Regions from separate parts of the Streptomyces sp. NPDC026672 genome, predicted to be linked through region 2. Evidence: riboswitches for the same ligand, from Rfam matches in the RefSeq annotation. Region 2 holds a riboswitch; each other region holds the start of a gene.
What was found. Region 2 has a riboswitch for thiamine pyrophosphate ahead of AB0F77_RS19360 (thiamine ABC transporter substrate-binding protein). Riboswitches for the same ligand answer to the same signal wherever they lie in the genome.

Region 1 (6,552 bases), on a different contig from region 2:
CGCTGAACGCGCGCGTGATCATGCCCGGCTGGAGCCCCTCCTTCGTCAGCAGCGTCTTCGCCTCGGTGAGCGTGCGCCCCTCCAGGTCCGGCACCGTCACCGTCTCCGGGCCGTCGGAGATCGTCAGCGCCACGGAGGCGTTGCCGCGGATGCGCGCGCCCGAGCCGGGGTCGGTGCTGATGACCGTGCCCCGCGCGACGGTGTCGCTGTAGGCGTGCTCGACCCGTCCGACGTCCAGCCCCTCCCGCGCGAGCCGGTCCCGGGCCTCGGCCTCGGTCTTCGACAGCAGCGGCGGGACCCGGGTGAACTGGCCGGAGTTGATGTACCAGACGCCGGCCCCGACACCGAACACCACCAGCACGGCGACGATCAGGGTGATCAGGCCCCGCCGCGGTCGCGTCCGGCGCCGCGGGGGCAGCGGCGGCGGGCTCTCCAGCCGACTGGTGTGCAGCACGTCCGCCGGCTCGTCCTCGTTGACGGGCAGCGGCCGGGGCACGGTCAGCGAGCGCGGGATCACACTCGTGCGGTCCATGGAGATGTCGTGCCCCGCGGACAGCGCCTGCGGCGGCACCGCGTCCAGCTGCTCCTCGCTCAGACCCGAGCGGGCCTGCCGGGTCAGGGCGAGCAGCGCCACGGCGTCGTGCGGCCGGACGTCAGGGGTGCGGGCGGTGGCCGAGACGACCAGCTCGTCCAGCTCGTACGGCATGCCGGGCACGGTGGCCGAGGGCGGCGGGACGTCGTCGTGCAGGTGCTTGTAGAGCACGGCGGCCGGGGTGTCGCCCTCGTGCGGCTTCGCCCCGGTCAGCATCTCGTACAGGACGACACCGCAGGCGTACACGTCGACCCGGGGGTCGGCGGTGCCGTGCTCGATCTGCTCGGGCGCGAGGTAGGAGACGGTGCCGAGGACGGCGCCCGTGGTGCTGGTGACGGTGTCCACGGACCGCACGAGCCCGAAGTCGGCCACCTTGACGCGGCCGTCGTCCCCTATGAGCACGTTCTCCGGCTTCATGTCCCGGTGCACGAACCCGGCGCGGTGCGCGGCGCCGAGCGCGGCGAGCACGGGCTCCAGGATGTCCAGCGCGGCCCGCGGCTGGAGCGCGCCGCGCTCGCGCAGCACGTCACGCAGGGTGCAGCCCGCGACGTACTCCATCGCGAGGTACACGTACGACCCGTCGGTGCCCTGGTCGAAGACCTGCACGACGTTGGGGTGGGCCAGGCGCGCCACCGACTTCGCCTCACGGATGAACCGCTCGACGAACCCCGCGTCGGCCGCGAGCGCCGGGTGCATCACCTTGACCGCGAGCACCCGGTCCAGACGTGTGTCCAGGGCCCGGTACACCGTGGCCATCCCGCCGACCGCGATCCGCGCGTCGACGCGGTAACGGCCGTCGAGCACCTGCCCGACGAGAGGGTCCTGAAGGGTCATATCCACCCGCACGAGTCTACGAGCCCCCACGCACACCCCCTCCGATCCACCCAACCTGAAGCAGACCCGTGACACCACCCCCACTCCACAACCCGCCCCGCCCACCCCACGTAGCGGCGCACCTCGCCCTCCCGCCCGCCCACCCGGCAGCCGACCGCAAACGGGTGGGTGGGTGGGAAACGAAGGGTCCACGACCCGCAGCCGCCGACGGCGAACGGCCCCCACGGGCGAGGTCCACCTCTTGAGGGACCGGGAACGGGCGGGCGGGTGGGGGAAGAGACGGCTAGAACGCCGGGCGTTCGGGGTCCAGGTCGGCCAAGCCTTCCCCCGGCGACGACGCCACCGCGAAGTACCGCCGGGGTATCCGCCCACCCAGCCGAGCCGACCTCCCGGCCTCCACTCCGTACCGCATCGCCAAAGCCATCCGCTCAGGATCCCGCGCCCGCGTCACGGCCGACGCCAGCATCACCCCCGCACACCCCAACTCCATCGCCAACGCCACGTCGGACGCCGTACCGGCCCCCGCGTCCAGGATCACCGGCACCCCCGCCCGCTCCACGATCAGCTCGAAGTTGTGCGGGTTGCGGATACCGAGCCCCGACCCGATCGGCGACCCCAGCGGCATCACCGCCGCACACCCCACGTCCTCCAGCTTCCGCGCGAGCACGGGGTCGTCGTTGGTGTACGGCAGCACGGTGAACCCGTCGTCCACCAGCGTCTCCGCCGCGTCCAGCAGCTCGACCGGGTCCGGCAGCAGCGTGCGCTCGTCGGCGATGACCTCCAGCTTGATCAGATCGCTCCCCAGCGCCTCCCGCGCCAGCCGCGCCGTCAGCACCGCCTCGCCCGCCGTGAAGCAGCCCGCCGTGTTCGGCAGCACCCGCACCCCGAGCTTCTCCAGGACCGACAGCACCGACCCGTGCACCCCGGGATCGACCCGCCGCATCGCCACGGTCGTCAGCTCCGTGCCGGAGGCGACCAGCGCCCGCTCCAGCACGTCCAGGCTGGGCGCACCGCCCGTACCCATGATCAGGCGGGACGAGAACGCCGTACCGCCGAGGACAAAGGGATCGTCGGCCATGGCTCAGCCTCCCTGGACCGCGGTGAGGACTTCGACCCGGTCGCCCTCGCGCAGCGCCGTGGACGGCCACTGCGTGCGCGGGACGACGGTCTCGTTGAGTGCGGCGGCCACCCCGGAGGGCGCCGCGGTGAGGGTCCGCACGAGCGCGTCGAGGGCCGTGCCGGACGCGACCCGGCGGTGCTCGCCGTTGACGGAGATGGTGACGGAGGCGGTCATGCGGGCTGCTCCGAGAGGACGGCGCCGAAGCGCGCGGGCGTGAAGGGGCGGGCCTCCTCGGGGAGCTCCCCGGTGGCCAGGGCGTGCGCCAGCGCGTCGCCGGTGACCGGCGTCAGCAGCACACCGTTGCGGTAGTGCCCGGTGGCCAGCAGCAGCCCGTCGAGGCCGCTCGGCCCGAGCAGCGGCGCGTTGTCGGGCGAGCCCGGCCGCAGCCCGGCCCGGGTCTCCGTGAGCGGCAGCTCGGTGATGCCCGGCACCAGCTCGTGCGCGTCCCGCAGCAGCTCGTAGACGCCGCCCGCGGTCACCGTCGTGTCCCAGCCCAGGTCCTCGCTGGTGGCGCCGACGACCAGCTCGCCGTTCTCCCGGGGCACCAGGTAGACGTGGCTGCCGCGCACCACGGCCCGCACGGTCCGGTTCAGGAACGCCCCGAACCGCTCCGGCACGGTCAGCCGCAGCACCTGACCCTTCACGGGCCGTACCGCGGGCAGTACCTCGTCAGGCACCCCCGCGAGCCGCCCGCTGAGGCTGCCCGCCGCGAGGACCACCTGCTGCGCGTCCAGCTCCGTGCCGTCCGCCGTGGTGACCCCGGCCGCCCGCTCCCGCAGGACCCGCAGCCGTGCCGCCCACGCGCGGTGGAACACCACGCCCGCGCGCTCGCACGCCGTCACCAGCGCCGTCGCGAGCCGCCGCGGGTCGATCTGGTGGTCGCCGTCCACCCGCAGCCCACCGCGCACCCCCGGCGCGAGCATCGGTTCCAGCTGCCGGCACTCCCGGCCCGACAGCCACTCCGACTCCAGCCCCGACTCCCGCTGGAGGACGTGCAGTTCGCGCAGTTGCGCGCGGTCGTCGGCGTCCAGCGCGACGGCGAGCGTGCCGCAGCGCCGGTAGCCGAGGTCCCGGCCGGTCAGCTCGCCGAGCTCGGCCGCGAAGGCCGGGTAGCGGCGGGCCGACTCCAGATTGAGCCCCAGCAGGGTCTGCTCGCCGTGGTGCAGCTCGGTGACCGCGGCCAGCATCCCGGCCGCGACCTGCGCGGCCCCGCCGCCGGGCTCCGGGTCCACGACGGCCGTCGTGAACCCGCGCTGCGCCGCGCGCCAGGCCGTGACCAGGCCGATGATCCCGCCCCCGATGACGAGGACGTCTGACGTACGTGACGACATGGGCGTCCAGCCCCTCCCTTCGCCGGCATGACCCGGATCAGGTTCGTACGGTCGGAGGCCGCCAGCCTCCCTCTCAGCCCGGTGCGTCCGGGCTCCCGCGAGTGCGTGTACGTCCGCCACCCTAGCCCTTGGCCGCGCGGCTCGGTAAGGGCGCGTGGTCCCGGGGCCGGGGCCGGACGGCCGCTGTGCAACACGTCACGGAACGCGACCCCTGACTGACTCTTTGTCAGTTGTCTATGGTGATCAGGTGAGCGAGCAGACACGGGAACGAGGCATGTCACAGGACCGGCGCGTCGTCGTGGTGGGCGCGGGCATGGCCGGGGTGCAGACCGCGGTCGCCCTGCGGGAGCAGGGCTTCAAGGGCCCGGTCACCGTCATCGGCGCCGAGCCGCACCAGCCCTACGACCGACCTCCGTTGTCGAAGGCGGTGCTGCTCGGCACCGCCGAGGGCTCCGCGTTCGACATCGACTTCGACACCCTCGGCATCGACCTCGAACTGGGCCGCGAGGCGCTCGGCGTGCGCCCCGCCGACCACGAGCTCGACACCGAGGCCGGGCCGGTGCCGTACGACGTGCTGGTCCTCGCCACCGGCGCCGAACCGATCCGGCTGCCCGGCGCCGACGGCGTCCAGGGTGTGCATCTGCTGCGCACCCTGGACGACGCCGAGCGGCTGCGGCCGGTGCTCGCCCGGCAGCACGACGTGGTGGTCGTCGGCGCGGGCTGGATCGGCGCAGAGTTCGCCACGGCGGCCCGCGAGGCCGGCTGCGCGGTGACCGTCGTCGAGGCCGCCGACCGGCCGCTCGCGGGCGCCGTCCCGGCGGAGGTGGCCGCCCCGATGACCGCCTGGTACGCCGACAGCGGCACCGACCTGCGCACCCACACGCGGGTGGAAAGCGTCGAACCCGGCGCGGTCGTCCTCGGCGACGGCACCCGGCTGCCCGCGGGCGCCGTCGTGGTCGGCATCGGCGCCCGCCCCGCCACCGCCTGGCTGACCGGCTCCGGCATCGAGCTCGGCGCGCACAACGAGGTCGTCGCCGACGACCGGCTGCGCACCTCCGCGCCGGACGTGTACGCGGTCGGGGACTGCGCCTCCTTCCCGTCCGGCCGCTACGGCGCCCGCCTGCTCGTGCACCACTGGGACAACGCCCTCCAGGGGCCGCGCACCGTCGCCGCGAACATCGTCGGCGACACCTCCGCCGTGTACGACCCGGTGCCGTACTTCTGGTCCGAGCAGTTCGGACGGTTCGTGCAGTACGCCGGACACCACGGCGCGGCCGACACGCTCCTGTGGCGCGGTGACCCCGCCGGGCCCGCCTGGACGGTCTGCTGGCTCCGCGAGGACCGGCTCGTCGCCCTGCTGGCGGTGGGCCGTCCGCGTGACCTTGCGCAGGGGCGACGGCTGATCGAGGCGGGCACGGTGATGGACCCCGCCCTGCTCGTGGACCCGGCGCGGCCCCTGAAGGCGGCGACGGCCTGACCCGGAAAGTCCAGGTTCCGTCCGGCCCGGCTTCCGACTGTCGGTCCGGGATGGCAGGCTGTTTCCGTGACCGAGATTGACACGAAGATCGATGCGCTCGTCCCCGACTGGCTCACCCTCCCCGACATCGCGGAGATGCTGGACGTCGAGGTGACACGCGTGCGGCAGCTGGTCAAGGAGGGCCAGCTCATCGCCGTACGCCGTGGTGAGAACCACGCGCTGCACGTCCCCGCCGCCTTCATCGACGGGGACAAGGTCGTCAAGGGGCTGTCCGGGACCCTGACGCTGCTGCGGGACGACGGCTTCACGGACGAGGAAATGCTGGAGTGGCTCTTCACCGCCGACCCCAGCCTGCCGGGCACCCCCGCCCAGGCCCTCGGTGAGAACCGCGGCACGGAGGTGAAACGCCGGGCCCAGGCCCTCGCCGTCTGACCCGCCCCGCACCCGCGTTCCCGCCGGGCGGGCGCCGGTGCTCACGGCCGGGTGGCACCGTGCCCCGCCGGCCGGAGCACCGCCGTGCCCACCGGGCCGTACCGCCGCCGGGACACGGTGCCCGGTGGCCGTGCCGGCGCGGCCCGGGCGCTACGCTCTCGCGGCCCGTACTCACCGTCACCGCACGCACCCCGGGGGACCCCATGTCCGACGTCACCGCCCGTGCCCGGCTCGCCGACGCGCGGGTCTACCTCTGCACCGACGCCCGCAGGCGCCAGGGCGACCTGCCCGAGTTCCTGGACGCGGTGCTCGCCGGCGGGGTCGACATCGTGCAGCTGCGCGACAAGGGCATGGAGGCCGCCGAGGAGCTGGAGCACCTCGCCGTGTTCGCCGAGGCGTGCGCCCGGCACGGCAGGCTGCTCGCCGTCAACGACCGCGCGGACGTCGCCCACGCCGCCGCCTCCGACGTCCTCCACCTCGGCCAGGGCGACCTCCCCGTCCCCGCGGCCCGCGCGATCCTCGGCGACGACGTCCTGATCGGCCGCTCCACGCACGCCGAGGCCGAGGCCGACGCGGCCGCCGTCCAGGACGGCGTGGACTACTTCTGCACCGGCCCCTGCTGGCCCACCCCCACCAAGCCCGGCCGCCACGCCCCCGGCCTCGACCTGGTCCGCCACACCGCCGCCCTGGGCACCGACCGCCCCTGGTTCGCCATCGGCGGCATCGACCTCGGCAACCTCGACCAGGTCCTCGACGCCGGCGCCCG
Region 2 (6,552 bases):
CGGCACGAGCCGTACGCCCGCGGGCCGCACCAGGAGCGTGCGGGCGCCCTGCGCGGCGTCCTCAGGCACCGGGAGCTTGCCCCAGGGGGTGTCGGCGGCCTCGCCCGCGACCGTGGCGGCCACGACGTTGTCGAAGCCGAGGAAGCGGGCCACGAACGCGTCGGCGGGCCGCTGCCAGACCTCCAGCGGCGTACCGGACTGGGCGATCCGGCCGTCGCGCATCACCACGACCCGGTCGGCGAGCGCAAACGCCTCGCCCTGGTCGTGCGTCACGGCCAGCACGGTGGTGCCCAACCGGCCGAACAGCTCCCGCAGTTCGACGACGAGCCGTTCCCGCAGCGAGCGGTCGAGCTGGCCCAGCGGCTCGTCCAGCATCAGCAGCCGGGGCCGGGGGGCGAGGGCGCGGGCCAGCGCCACCCGCTGCTGCTCCCCGCCGGAGAGCCCCGCGACGGCACGTCCCGCGGCGCCGGGCAGCCCCACCAGCTCCAGCAACTCCCCGACCTCCGCCGCCCGTTCCCGCTTCGGGGCGCCGCGCATCCGCAGCCCGAAGGCCACGTTGCCGCCCACGTCCCGCTGCGGGAACAACTGGTGGTCCTGGAACATCAGCCCGACGCCCCGCCGGTGCGCGGGCACCCGGGCCTGGTCCGTCCCGTCGAGCAGGACCCGGCCCGAGGACAGCGGCTGGAGTCCGGCGACGGCCCTGAGCAGCGTGGACTTGCCGCTTCCGCTGGGCCCGAGCACACACACGATCTCGTGCTCGGCGACCGCGAGGTCCACGGCGTCGAGGACGGCCCGCCCGCCGAAACGCACGGTCGCGGCCTCCAGGCTCAGCAGCATCAGAACTCCCCCGTCCGGTCGGTCCGCAGCCGCTCCAGGATCAGCAGCGACGCCGCGCACACCAGCATCAGAATCGTCGACAGGGCCATCGCCTGCCCGTAGTTGAGGTCGCCGGGCCGGCCCAGCAGCCGTGCCACGGCCACGGGCAGCGTCGGGTTGTCGGGCCGCGCGATGAACACGGTCGCCCCGAACTCGCCGAGCGACACGGCGAACGCGAACCCGGCCGCGACCAGCAACGCCCGCCGCACCAGCGGCAGATCGACCTCCCGCCACACCCGCAGGGGCGAGGCGCCGAGCACCGCCGCCGCCTCCCGCAGCCGCGCGTCCACCGCCCGCAGCACGGGCAGCATGGTCCGTACGACGAAGGGGACGCCGACGAGGGCCTGGGCGAGGGGGACGAGGATCCAGGACTGCCGCAGGTCCAGCGGCGGTTCGTCCAGGGCGATGAGGAAGCCGAAGCCCACGGTCACCGCGGAGACACCGAGCGGCAGCATCAGCAGCGCGTCGAAGCCCCGCACGATCCGGCCGGCGTCCCGGCGGGCCAGCGCGGCGGCGGCGAGCCCACCGACCAGCACGGCGATGGCGGTGGCGGCGACGGCGTACTCCAGCGAGGTCGCGATCGCGGTGACGGGCGCCACCAGGAACGTTCCGCCGTCCTCGCGGGTGAGCGCCCGGTAGTAGCCGAACCCGGGCGCGTCCAGGGAGCGTTGGACGAGGACCGCAAGCGGCAGCAGGACCAGCAGGGCGACGGTGGCGAGGACGCCGGCGAGCAGCGCCCACTGCCCGGCGCCGCGCGGCCCGCGCGCGGTCACCGACGCGTCGACCAGCCGCAGGGCCGTCTCCCGGCGCCGTACGGTCCAGGCGTGCACGGCGAGGATCGCGGCGACCGCGGCGAACTGGACGAGCGTCAGGACGGCGGCCGTGGAGAGGTCGAAGATCTCCGAGGTCTGCCGGTAGATCTCCACTTCGAGGGTGGCGAAGGTGGGGCCGCCGAGGATCTGGACGACGCCGAACGAGGTGAAGGTGAACAGGAACACCATCAGCGCCGCGGCGGCCACGGCGGGCGCGAGCGCGGGCAGGGTCACCTTGCGCCAGGCACCGAACGGCGAGGCGCCCAGCATCCGGGCGGCCTCCTCCTGACGCGGGTCGAGCTGCGCCCACAGTCCGCCCACGGTCCGTACGACGACCGCGTAGTTGAAGAAGACGTGCGCCAGCAGGATGGCCCACACGGTGGTGTCGAGCCGTACGCCCCACAGCTCGTCGAGCAGTCCGCCCCGCCCGACGAGCGCGAGGAAGGCCGTGCCGACGACCACCGTCGGCAGCACGAACGGCACGGTGACGACGGCCCGCAGCACCTGCTTGCCCGGGAAGTCCAGGCGCGCGAACACATGGGCGGCGGGCAGGGCGAGCAGCAGGGTGAGCGCGGTGGAGGCGAGCGCCTGCCAGGTGGTGAACCACAGCACGTGCCGGATGTCGGACTGCGCGACGACGTCCGCGATCCGGCCCAGCCGCCAGCTGCCGTCCACCTTGAGCCCACGGGCGACGATCGCGGCGACGGGCCAGGCGAAGAAGACGGCGAAGAACACGACGGGCCCGGCCATCAGGGCGAGCCGCGCCGTGTTCCCGCGCCTCCCGGCCGCTACTTCAGTACGAGCGACGTCCACGACTTGACCCACTGGTCGCGGTTGGCGGCGATCTTCTCGGCGGGCAGCGTCTCGGGGTCCTTGGCCTGCGGGCCGTACTTCGTGAACTCCGGCGGCACCTGGGCGCCCTCGCGCACCGGGTAGACGAACATGTTGAGCGGCATGTCCTCCTGGAACTCCTTGCCGACGAGGAAGTCCAGGAACGCCTTGCCGCCCTCGCTGTTGCGCGCGTTGCTCAGCAGGCCCGCGTACTCGATCTGCCGGAAGCAGGTGCCGGCGGCGACCCCGGTCGGGGCGGTGGTGGGCTTCGGGTCGGCGTAGACGACCTCGGCGGGCGGGGAGGAGGCGTAGGAGACGACCAGCGGCCGGTCCCCGTGGGCCTTCTTCCCTCCGGCCGAGCCGGAGAACTCCTCGTCGTAGGCCTGCTCCCAGCCGTCGACGACCTTGACGCCGTTGGCCTTGAGCTTCTTCCAGTAGTCCGGCCAGCCGTCGTCGCCGTAGTGCGCGGCGCTGCCGAGCAGGAAGCCCAGGCCGGGCGAGGAGGTGGACACGTTCTCGGTGACGAGGAGGTTCTTGTAGGCGGGCTCGACCAGGTCGTCGAAGCTCTGCGGCGGGGCCAGCCGGTGCTTGTCGAAGTACGCCTTGTCGTAGTTGACGCAGATGTCGCCGCTGTCGATGGGCGTGACCCGGTGCTTGCCGGGGTCGACGCGGTACGCGGGCTGGATCGCGGCGGCGTCCTTGACCTCGTACGACTGGAAGAGGCCGTTGTCGAGGGCGCGGGAGAGCAGGGTGTTGTCGACGCCGAAGAAGACGTCGCCCTGCGGGTTGTCCTTGGTCAGGACGGCCTTGTTGACGGCCTGTCCGGCGTCGCCGTCCTTGAGGACCTTGACGCGGTAGCCGGAGCTCTTCTCGAAGTCGGCGAGCACGTTCTTCGACACGGCCCACGAGTCGTGGCTGACGAGGGTGACGGTCTTGGACGCGGAGCCCGCCGACGCCTTGCCGTCGTCCGATCCGCACGCGGACAGCGAGACGAGACCGAGGCCGACGGCGACGGCCACGAGGGTCTTGTGGTGCACTGGATGTCCTCCTGGGGTTGGCCAGGAAGAGACGCGGCCCCGCCCGGGGGACCCGGACGGGGCGCAACAGCTCGAGTGATGACCGAACTTCCTACCCAGAATGACCTGGGCGAGGTTCAGAGGGTCTGCGGCCCGGTTGCCGCACTCTCAGCGCTGTGGCGCTCCCCTGTCGGAATATGAAGGTGTGGTGGTACGGCGTTCAGACTACCGCTCGGTGGCCGCGAGCTGACCACAGGCACCGTCGATCTCCTGACCCCGGGTGTCCCGGACGGTCACCGGCACGCCGTGCGCGGCGATCGCCTCGACGAACGCCTTCTCGTCCTCGGGCCGCGACGCGGTCCACTTGGAGCCCGGCGTGGGGTTGAGCGGGATCAGGTTGACGTGCACGGGCTTGCCCCGCAGCAGCCGGCCGAGCCGGTCGCCGCGCCACGCCTGGTCGTTGATGTCCCGGATCAGGGCGTACTCGATGGACAGCCGGCGGCCGGACTTCGCGGCGTACTCCAGGCCGGCGTCGAGGACCTCGCGGACCTTCCAGCGGGTGTTCACGGGGACGAGGGTGTCGCGCAGCTCGTCGTCGGGCGCGTGCAGCGAGATCGCGAGCCGGCACTTGAAGCCCTCGTCGGCGAACCGGTGGATGGCCGGCACCAGCCCGACGGTGGAGACGGTGATGCCGCGCTGCGACAGGCCGAGCCCGTCCGGCTCGGGGTCGGTGAGGGCGCGGACGGCTCCGACGACCCGGTTGTAGTTGGCGAGGGGCTCGCCCATGCCCATGAAGACGATGTTGGACAGCCGCGCCGGGCCGCCGGGAACCTCGCCGTCCCTGAGGGCCCGCATGCCGTCGACGATCTGGTGCACGATCTCGGCGGTGGACAGGTTGCGGTCGAGGCCCGCCTGCCCGGTCGCGCAGAACGGGCAGTTCATGCCGCAGCCGGCCTGCGAGCTGATGCACATGGTGACCCGGTCCGGGTAACGCATCAGCACCGACTCGACGAGCGTCCCGTCGAACAGCCGCCACAGCGTCTTGCGGGTGGTGCCCTGGTCGGTCGACAGGTGCCGGACGACGGTCATCAGCTCCGGCAGCAGCGCCTCCTGGAGCTTGGTGCGCGATCCGGCGGGGATGTCGGTCCACTCGGCGGGGTCGTGCGCGAACCGCGCGAAGTAGTGCTGCGACAGCTGCTTGGCGCGGAACGGCTTCTCACCGATCGCGGCGACGGCCTCCTTGCGCTCGGCGGGCGACAGATCGGCGAGATGCCGCGGCGGCTTCTTGGCTCCGCGCGGGGCGACAAAAATAAGTTCTCCGGGCTTAGGCATGGCCGTACCAGTGTCGCAGATCGACTTGGGTGACCTGGGGGGTGTCGCTGGTAGGCGTCACCGGTCGCTACTGAGCGGCTTCGGACGGCCCAGGGACGGCCCGGCCGATGGGGCCGTGCGCCCTGGCTGAGCTGCCACTGTCCATCGTTCCGGTCCACTCACGCGGAGCAGATCATCCATAGCGCTACGTGCTGCTGCCACGAAGGCGTCGATGCAGTCATTCGGACGGGAACGGACCTAGAACCACGAATCGACGGGCGTCTCGTAGCCGGGCCCACCCACCACGGCTTCCGCCCTCCGGCCAACGCCGCAGCAGATGGACAGCGCGCCCATGGTCCGCCATGCTGCCTTGGCGGTGAGGGGCCACCGTCGGCCACATCGGGTCAGGAGTGGGGATCGATGGAGCAATCGCAGGTCGCAGCTCTACCGCCAGAGCGCATCCGTTACCGCTTGACACGCCTCCAACGCCTGTCACCCGCGCTGCCCAGCATCGTTATCGTCCCGACCTTCCAGGTCTTGATCTGGTTGGACGGGGGACCGTTCGGTCCTCTACTTGTCCCGGGACTGCTCGTCTGGGGTGTCCTGCCGGTGCTGATCACTTTGGCGCCCTTCGGGGTCACTCTCACGCCATCGGTGGCCATCGTGCACAACCTCCGCCGCCGGACCATCCCGTGGTCTGACGTCCAAGCCATCCAGATCGAGCCTTTCTTCGGAAGCCGGACCGTCGTGATCTACGAAGCGGGCAGCCGCTGCACCCGCCTACGGGCGCCGATCACCGGGTTCCTCAGCTGGGATCGCAGTTTCGAGGAGAAGTTCCACACCATCGGTAGGTGGTGGCTGGAACACCGCGGCCCGGACTGGGCTCCTGTCGCGCCGCCGGGGGTGCACTGGGGCGGCCCACCGACGTCCGACGGGAACCCTTACGCGCCTCCGGCGTAGTCAGCAGCTGATCCACGCACCCTCCGGGGCGCGGAGACTCACCGACTGGGCCAAGCCACGGGGCGGGCGCCGTCCCTAGGTTGGAACAACCCCCCGTGCCGGACACAAACTTGAGGGTCTGACCTCACCCCTATCAGGTCGATCACAGCACTCGCCGACGTCGACCGACCAACCCCGGTTCCAGGGTGAGCGTCCCCTGAAGATCGGCTCTGACCGCAGCCGACCGCGCCTGTTGGTGTCAGCCATGACGGCGGGGGGCCGACCGGTCATGCGCGCGTGTCTCGCTGGACCCCCACCGGCCTCAGCCACGCCATCTACAGCTGCCCTCGACCAGAGCAACCCGTGCCGGCCGACCCGCGACCATCCCGCCAGAGCCCTCTTCGGGCTATCAACCGGCCTGCCTGGCGTTGCTCCTCGGTAGGGCCTTCCGGTGTTGTCAGCACACACCTTACTCTCGATTCCCATGTACTTTGTATCGCAAAGTTGACTCAGCGGGCGGTCGTCCGACAGTCCGCTCACGAGCGCCGCCAAAGCGCCGCCCACAAGGGGGACAAATGGGAACATCCGCGCCGAACAGCGAGGGATCGGAACCGAGGGCGGCCGCGGCTGCCTTGTTGGCTGCGACGGAAGGCCTGCGGGCGAGGACCCGCACGCAGACCAACGGAGCATGGACTCCCCTCCTTGGCTTCGGGCTCCTGGCCCTGGCGGCCATTCCGGTCGCCCGGTACGCCTTCAACTTCGGAGCC
Region 3 (6,552 bases), on a different contig from region 2:
TGCCGAAATCGGTCGCCAGCCCGGCGAGCCCGGAGGCGTACCCCTGCCCGACCGCACGGAACTTCCACTGCCCCGCCCGCAGATACAGCTCACCGCCGATGAAGGCGGTCTCGGTGCTCGCCTCCATGGGGAAGCGCGCGAGTTCGCTCCGTGTGCCGGCGTCCAGCAGCCGCAAGGTCAGTCCGGGCACCTGGCCGAACGTCCCACCGTCGGCCGACGCGCTGAGCACGACCCGTTCCACGGCGGGCTCCAGCAGGCCCAGATCCACCTGGACGGTGTCGGTCAGCACACCGGCGTCGCGCTGCTTCCCCAGGTGCGTCACGGCGTTCGACGGGTGCCGCGGCTGGTTGCAGAAGACGAAGTCCCCGTCGTCACGTACGCGTCCGGCCGAGGTGAGCAGCAAGGCCGAGGCATCAACGTCAGGCACCCCGACCCCGTCGGCCCAGACCAACTCCACACGCACAACGGAAGCACCAACAGAAAGATTCGCACCCTTGCTCAACGCCCTGCCGTCCATGTCCCCAGTCTGCCCACCCGAGCCAACACCAGGGACCCCTCTGGAGACCTCAAGGAAACGCAACCCGCGGCTGTCCAGCCCCGCGGCTATCGGCCCAGCCACCCGCGAAGTGCGGAGCCGCACGGAGTTGCATCGCCGAATCCACGGGTCCGCCGCGTGGAGTCACATGGTCTGTAGCAGAGCCAAGCGTCTCCAGCGGAGCAGAACGGCCCGCAACTCCTTCGCATGAGGCGCCTCCGCCGTGACGTCCTAGGATGCGTCAGTCCTCCGGCGGATCCGGATCATCGTGCGGCAAGGGGAGTCCATGCGCCTGTCCAGCTACGTCGGGAAGGCCGTCATGGGCGCGGCGTTGATACCCCTGCTCGCCGGGTGCACGGGGGAACAGGGCGCCGGCGGGGCCGTGGAGCGAGCCATGGAGAAGCCTGCCGCGGAGCGAGCCGCGAAGAGGCCTGCCTCCTGGACGGACCTGCCGGTGCGGACCGGCCGACGGGACGTCGTCCACACGGACACCGATCATCGGTCGTACGAAGTCGGGATCACGGTCAAGAGCCTGGTCCGGGGTTCGGAGGAGGACATGCGGGGGGCGCGCGTGGACGGTGAGCTGAAGGGCATGGTCCCCCACTACCTCACCTTCGAGGTCACCAACACCGGCCGGAAGGAGATCCCCGCCGCCTACAGGGTGGACAGCGACCTCGCCCTGAACGGCACCGACTGGACGCGCGGGGAGAAGGTCTACGTCAGCGGCGGCAGGCCGGGCGGGGTCGACCTTCCCTGCGCGGACACCGCGCCGAAGACGCTGGCGCCCGGTGACTCGTACGACACCTGTGTGACCTATGCGCTGCCCGAGGGCGTCGGCGTGCTGTCGGTGACGCACAACGCCGACGGCTACCTCGACGAGGGCGGCGCGGTCGCCACCTGGCCCGTCGAGGGCGGACTCAAGGCAGCATCCGCCGGACTGGCGAAGCCTGGCGACATCGTCCGCGTCCGGTGGGACGCCCGCGAGGACGGTGTCCTCGAACTGCCCGCCACGCTGGTTTCCGTACGCCGGGGCAGCGCGGCCGACCTCGCGGGCCTGGACCTCGACCTCAACGAGAACGAGCGGCGCGGCGTCCCGTACTACGTGTCGGTCACCTACACCAACACCGGGTCGAAAGACCTCTACGCCGACCAGGCCGACCGCGTCCGCCTGCTCACCCAGGGCGGTCGGCAGATACGGGGGAAGACCCCCTTCGTCCTCGACACGAAGATCCCCGGCTGTCCGTCCGACTGGGTCGCCCGGATGATCCCGCCGGGCGACAGCGTGACGGAGTGCAGCATCCACCTGGTGACGGACGACGGCGACAAGCCGTTCGCGGTGGGCTTCGCGGAGGCGGGCCGGCCGGGACTGGTGGCCTGGCGGGCCCCCCTCCGCTGAGGCGGCCGGGTCAGCCGGCCGAGCCACCGCCCGTCTCCGCGAGCGGCAGGTACACGCGGTTGCCCGCCGCCGCGAACTCCTTCGACTTCTGGGCCATGCCCTCCTCGATCTCCGCGCGGCTGCCGCCGTGCTCACGGCGGATGTCCTGGCTGATCTTCATGGAGCAGAACTTCGGGCCGCACATCGAGCAGAAGTGGGCCGTCTTGGCCGGCTCGGCCGGGAGGGTCTCGTCGTGGAACTCCCGTGCCGTGTCGGGGTCCATGGCGAGGTTGAACTGGTCCTCCCACCGGAACTCGAAGCGGGCGTCGGACAGCGCGTCGTCCCACTCCTGCGCGCCGGGGTGCCCCTTGGCGAGGTCGGCCGCGTGGGCGGCGATCTTGTAGGTGATGACGCCCGTCTTGACGTCGTCACGGTTGGGCAGGCCCAGGTGCTCCTTGGGCGTGACGTAGCAGAGCATCGCCGTGCCCCACCAGGCGATCATCGCGGCGCCGATGCCGGAGGTGATGTGGTCGTACGCCGGCGCGACGTCCGTCGTCAGCGGGCCGAGCGTATAGAACGGAGCTTCATCGCAGATCTCCTGCTGAAGGTCGATGTTCTCCTTGATCTTGTGCATCGGGACGTGTCCCGGGCCCTCGATCATCGTCTGTACGTCAAAACGCCTGGCGATCCGGTTGAGTTCCCCGAGCGTCCGCAACTCCGCGAACTGCGCCTCGTCGTTGGCGTCCGCGATCGACCCCGGCCGCAGACCGTCGCCCAGCGAGTACGTGACGTCGTACGCCGCGAGGATCTCGCACAGTTCCTCGAAGTTCTCGTACAGGAACGACTCCTTGTGGTGCGCGAGGCACCACGCGGCCATGATCGATCCACCGCGCGAGACGATGCCGGTCTTGCGGTTGGCCGTCAGCGGTACGTACGCCAGGCGCACGCCCGCGTGGACCGTCATGTAGTCCACGCCCTGCTCGGCCTGCTCGATGACCGTGTCCTTGTAGATCTCCCAGGTCAGCTCCTCGGCCCGGCCGTCGACCTTCTCCAGCGCCTGATAGAGCGGCACCGTGCCGATGGGGACGGGGGAGTTGCGCAGCACCCACTCGCGGGTCGTGTGGATATTGCGGCCGGTGGACAGGTCCATGACCGTGTCGGCGCCCCAGCGGGTCGCCCAGGTCATCTTCTCGACCTCCTCCTCGATGGAGGACGTCACCGCCGAGTTGCCGATGTTGGCGTTGACCTTCACCAGGAACCGCTTGCCGATGATCATCGGCTCGATCTCCGGGTGGTTGACGTTGGCGGGCAGTACGGCCCTGCCCGCCGCGATCTCCTCCCGGACGACCTCGGGAGCGACGTTCTCCCGGATGGCCACGTACTCCATCTCCGGGGTGATCTCTCCCCGGCGGGCGTACGCGAGCTGGGTGACCGCGCCGCCCGCGTGGCCGCGGCGCGGCTGACGCGGCCGCCCGGGGAACACCGCGTCGAGGTTGCGCAGCCCGCCCCGCGGCGACGTGTGCTTGAGACCGTCGTCCTCCGGGCGGACGGGACGGCCCGCGTACTCCTCGGTGTCCCCGCGGGCGATGATCCAGTTCTCCCGCAGCGGCGGCAGCCCCCTGCGGACATCGGTGTCGACGAGCGGATCGGTGTACGGGCCGGAGGTGTCGTACAGCGTGACCGACTTCCCGTTGGTGAGGTGCACCTGACGGACCGGCACACGCAGGTCGGGGCGCGAACCCTCGACGTACCCCTTGTGCCAGCCGACGGAATTCCCCGTCTCCCCGGCCTCCCCGTCGGACGAACCGTCGACGGAGTCGACAGCACCGTCCGTCGCGTTCTGCGTGGAGGCAGGCATGCGTGCGTCCTTGATGGTCATGAGACCTACTCCCTACGCCGGCATTACCCGGTAACAGGTTCGGCGGTCGACGCAGCGATATCCGTCAGTCGGTGTCCCGTGTGAAACATCACTCGTTGTTCCACGTGAAACATCGCCAATACGGAGGTCAGCGCCCTCTCAGCCCGGTGCTCCGAGCTCCCGCGTGTGCAAAGGTGGCTCCACGCTAGCGTCAATTCGGGCGCGGTGAACAGAGGGCCCCCACCCTCCTTGCGATGATCGGGCGGTGACCACGACGCATCAGCCCCCGTTCCCGCCGCCCGAGCCGCCGCGCGGGCCCGGCTTCGGACAGCGCGGCGGACACGGCCGCGACGGCCACGGCGCCGGTGACGGCCACGACCACCACCCCGGGTACGGCGGCCACGGCCAGGGCGGCGACACCGGCTCCGACGACGGGCACGGGTCCGGCGGCGGACACGGTCATGGGCACTCCCACAGCCATGGCCCCGCCGCGCCCGTCTCCAAGCATCTGCGCAAGGTCATCGCGGCCGTCCTGATCCCGTTCACCGCGGCCGTCGTGGTGGGTCTGGTCGTCCTCTGGCCCGGCGGAGCCCCGCCGCACGAGCGCACCGGTGTCGGCTTCGACCGCCAGACCCAGCAGGCCACGGTCACCCGGGTCGTCGGCGTGAGCTGCAAGTCGGTGAACGCCTCGGGGGGCACCCCGACCGGCGACACCTCCACCGCCGAGGGCAACTCCGCCCAGCAGCAGGCGAACGGCACCTGCAAGAAGGCCACGATCCGCGTCGACACCGGCAACGACAAGGGCCGTACGTTCACGGAGATCGTGCAGCCGGACCAGTCACGGCAGTTGTCCCAGGGCGAGAAGGTCGTCGTCGCGTACGAGCCCTCGGCCCCGAGGGAACTCCAGTACTCCGTCACCGACGTGAACCGGAAGTTCCCGATGGCGCTGCTCGCCGGCATCTTCGCGCTCGCCGTTGTGGTGGTCGGCCGACTGCGCGGTCTGATGGCACTGATCGCCCTGGCCGTCAGCTTCCTGGTGCTGACCCTGTTCATCCTGCCCGCGATCCTCCAGGGCTCGAACCCCCTGGTCGTGGCGGTGGTCGGGGCGAGCGCCATCATGCTGATCGCCCTCTACATGTGCCACGGACTGTCGGCACGCACCTCGGTGGCGGTGCTCGGCACCCTGGTCTCGCTGCTGCTGATCGGCTTTCTGGGCTCGGAGTTCATCAACTGGGCGGCGCTGACCGGCAACACGGACGACAGCACCGGCCTGATCCACGGCCTGTACCCGTCGATCGACATGAGCGGTCTGCTGCTCGCCGGCGTCATCATCGGTTCACTGGGTGTGCTGGACGACGTGACGGTGACCCAGACCTCCGCCGTCTGGGAGCTGCACGAGGCCAATCCGACGATGGGCTGGCGCGGGCTGTACCGGGCGGGTATCCGCATCGGCCGTGACCACATCGCCTCGGTCGTCAACACCCTGGTCCTCGCCTACGCCGGCGCGGCGCTGCCCCTGCTGCTGCTCTTCTCCATCGCGCAGAGCAGCGTGGGGGCGGTCGCCAACAGCGAGCTGGTGGCGGAGGAGATCGTGCGCACGCTGGTCGGCTCGATCGGTCTGGTGGCCTCGGTGCCGCTCACCACGGCCCTCGCGGCCCTGGTGGTCTCGGCCGACCGGCCCGGATCGCACCCGGAGGCCCTGGAAGCGGCCCAGCCGGCCGCGGCACGCGCGGGGCGGGGCCGACGCCGGAAGCGGTGACCCCCGCGAAGAAAGCAGGGCGGCCGAGCAGAAGCGTTCCTGCGTAGGCCGTCACTCCGTATGCGAACCACGATCGCCCCGCCGCACCGCCCCCGACGTCCAGCCCGCTAGCCCGCGCTCTGCTCCTCGGCCAGGATGCGGTCCAGGGCCTCCTCCAGATGGGCGTCGAAGTCCGCGAGGGCCCCCTCCTGCCCCAGCGGCACCAGCTTGTCCGTGCGGTCCAGGAACGCCACCAGCGGCGGCGCCGAGGAGCGGAACACCGCCTGGTCGCCGCCGACCTGGAGCCGGATCAGCACCTCGCCCAGCGTCTCGTGGTCGGTCGGCGCGATGTGCACATCACCGTCGCCGCACGGCCGGCCCACTCCGTCGATCAGCAGCTCCCGCCCGAACGCCCATGTCACCGGGGCGTCCCCGGGCAAATGGAAGGTCAGGCGCACGGCATAGGGATCGCAGGTCTCGTACCGCAGCTCCACCGGGATGCGGAAGGAGAGCTCCTCGGAGACGAGAAAGCTCATCATGACCTCTGCCTGTACGGACTCGCGCATCGCCTACCCCGTCATGTGACGCCGACTGGCCTGGAATGACCCCTTTGACACTGGTGGCATCTTGCTGAACGTGTACACCGGATCACAAGGAGTGATTTTTCAGATGCTGATAGAGAGGGCGAGGGACCCCAGGCGGCGCCCCACCTCGTCCTGCAAACGGTGTGCCGCTGACGTCAACCTGTCGCCCTGGTGGGACGGCAGGGAGAGGGCCACCGTGGCCACGGTGGTGCCGAAGGCGATCGGAACCGCGGCACAGATCGTCCCGAGCGCGTACTCCTGGCGCTCGGTCACCGGTTCGAGCCGCCGCATCCGTTCCAGCCGCCGCAGCAGACAGCGGCCGTCACGCACCGTGTACGGAGTGAGCGAGCGCACCGGGTAGCGGTCGAGGTGGTCAACACGGGCTTCCTCGTTCAGCTGGGACAGCAGGCACTGCCCCACCGCGTGCGCGTGCCCGGTCTCACGGAAGTCGGCCCACTCCTG

Region 1: another riboswitch for thiamine pyrophosphate. It lies ahead of thiO (glycine oxidase ThiO); the one in region 2 lies ahead of AB0F77_RS19360 (thiamine ABC transporter substrate-binding protein).
Region 3: another riboswitch for thiamine pyrophosphate. It lies ahead of thiC (phosphomethylpyrimidine synthase ThiC); the one in region 2 lies ahead of AB0F77_RS19360 (thiamine ABC transporter substrate-binding protein).

The regions. Positions count from the first base shown of each region.
Region 1 is NZ_JBEZXS010000013.1:109,397-115,948, reverse strand. It holds gene pknB (Stk1 family PASTA domain-containing Ser/Thr kinase) at 1-1,432, opposite strand, end outside; gene AB0F77_RS17535 (thiazole synthase) at 1,710-2,504, opposite strand; gene thiS (sulfur carrier protein ThiS) at 2,508-2,720, opposite strand; gene thiO (glycine oxidase ThiO) at 2,717-3,877, opposite strand; TPP riboswitch at 3,875-3,986, opposite strand; gene AB0F77_RS17520 (FAD-dependent oxidoreductase) at 4,125-5,354, shown strand; gene AB0F77_RS17515 (Rv2175c family DNA-binding protein) at 5,421-5,786, shown strand; gene thiE (thiamine phosphate synthase) at 5,990-6,552, shown strand, end outside.
Region 2 is NZ_JBEZXS010000015.1:87,500-94,051, reverse strand. It holds gene AB0F77_RS19370 (ABC transporter ATP-binding protein) at 1-837, opposite strand, end outside; gene AB0F77_RS19365 (iron ABC transporter permease) at 837-2,438, opposite strand; gene AB0F77_RS19360 (thiamine ABC transporter substrate-binding protein) at 2,477-3,556, opposite strand; TPP riboswitch at 3,627-3,734, opposite strand; gene rlmN (23S rRNA (adenine(2503)-C(2))-methyltransferase RlmN) at 3,761-4,867, opposite strand; gene AB0F77_RS19350 (hypothetical protein) at 5,267-5,806, shown strand; gene AB0F77_RS19345 (hypothetical protein) at 6,421-6,552, shown strand, end outside.
Region 3 is NZ_JBEZXS010000011.1:160,584-167,135, forward strand. It holds gene AB0F77_RS15630 (VWA domain-containing protein) at 1-517, opposite strand, end outside; gene AB0F77_RS15635 (hypothetical protein) at 822-1,931, shown strand; gene thiC (phosphomethylpyrimidine synthase ThiC) at 1,942-3,789, opposite strand; TPP riboswitch at 3,782-3,962, opposite strand; gene AB0F77_RS15645 (YibE/F family protein) at 4,034-5,527, shown strand; gene AB0F77_RS15650 (SsgA family sporulation/cell division regulator) at 5,635-6,072, opposite strand; partial or broken gene AB0F77_RS15655 (hypothetical protein) at 6,084-6,173, opposite strand; gene AB0F77_RS15660 (helix-turn-helix domain-containing protein) at 6,172-6,552, opposite strand, start outside.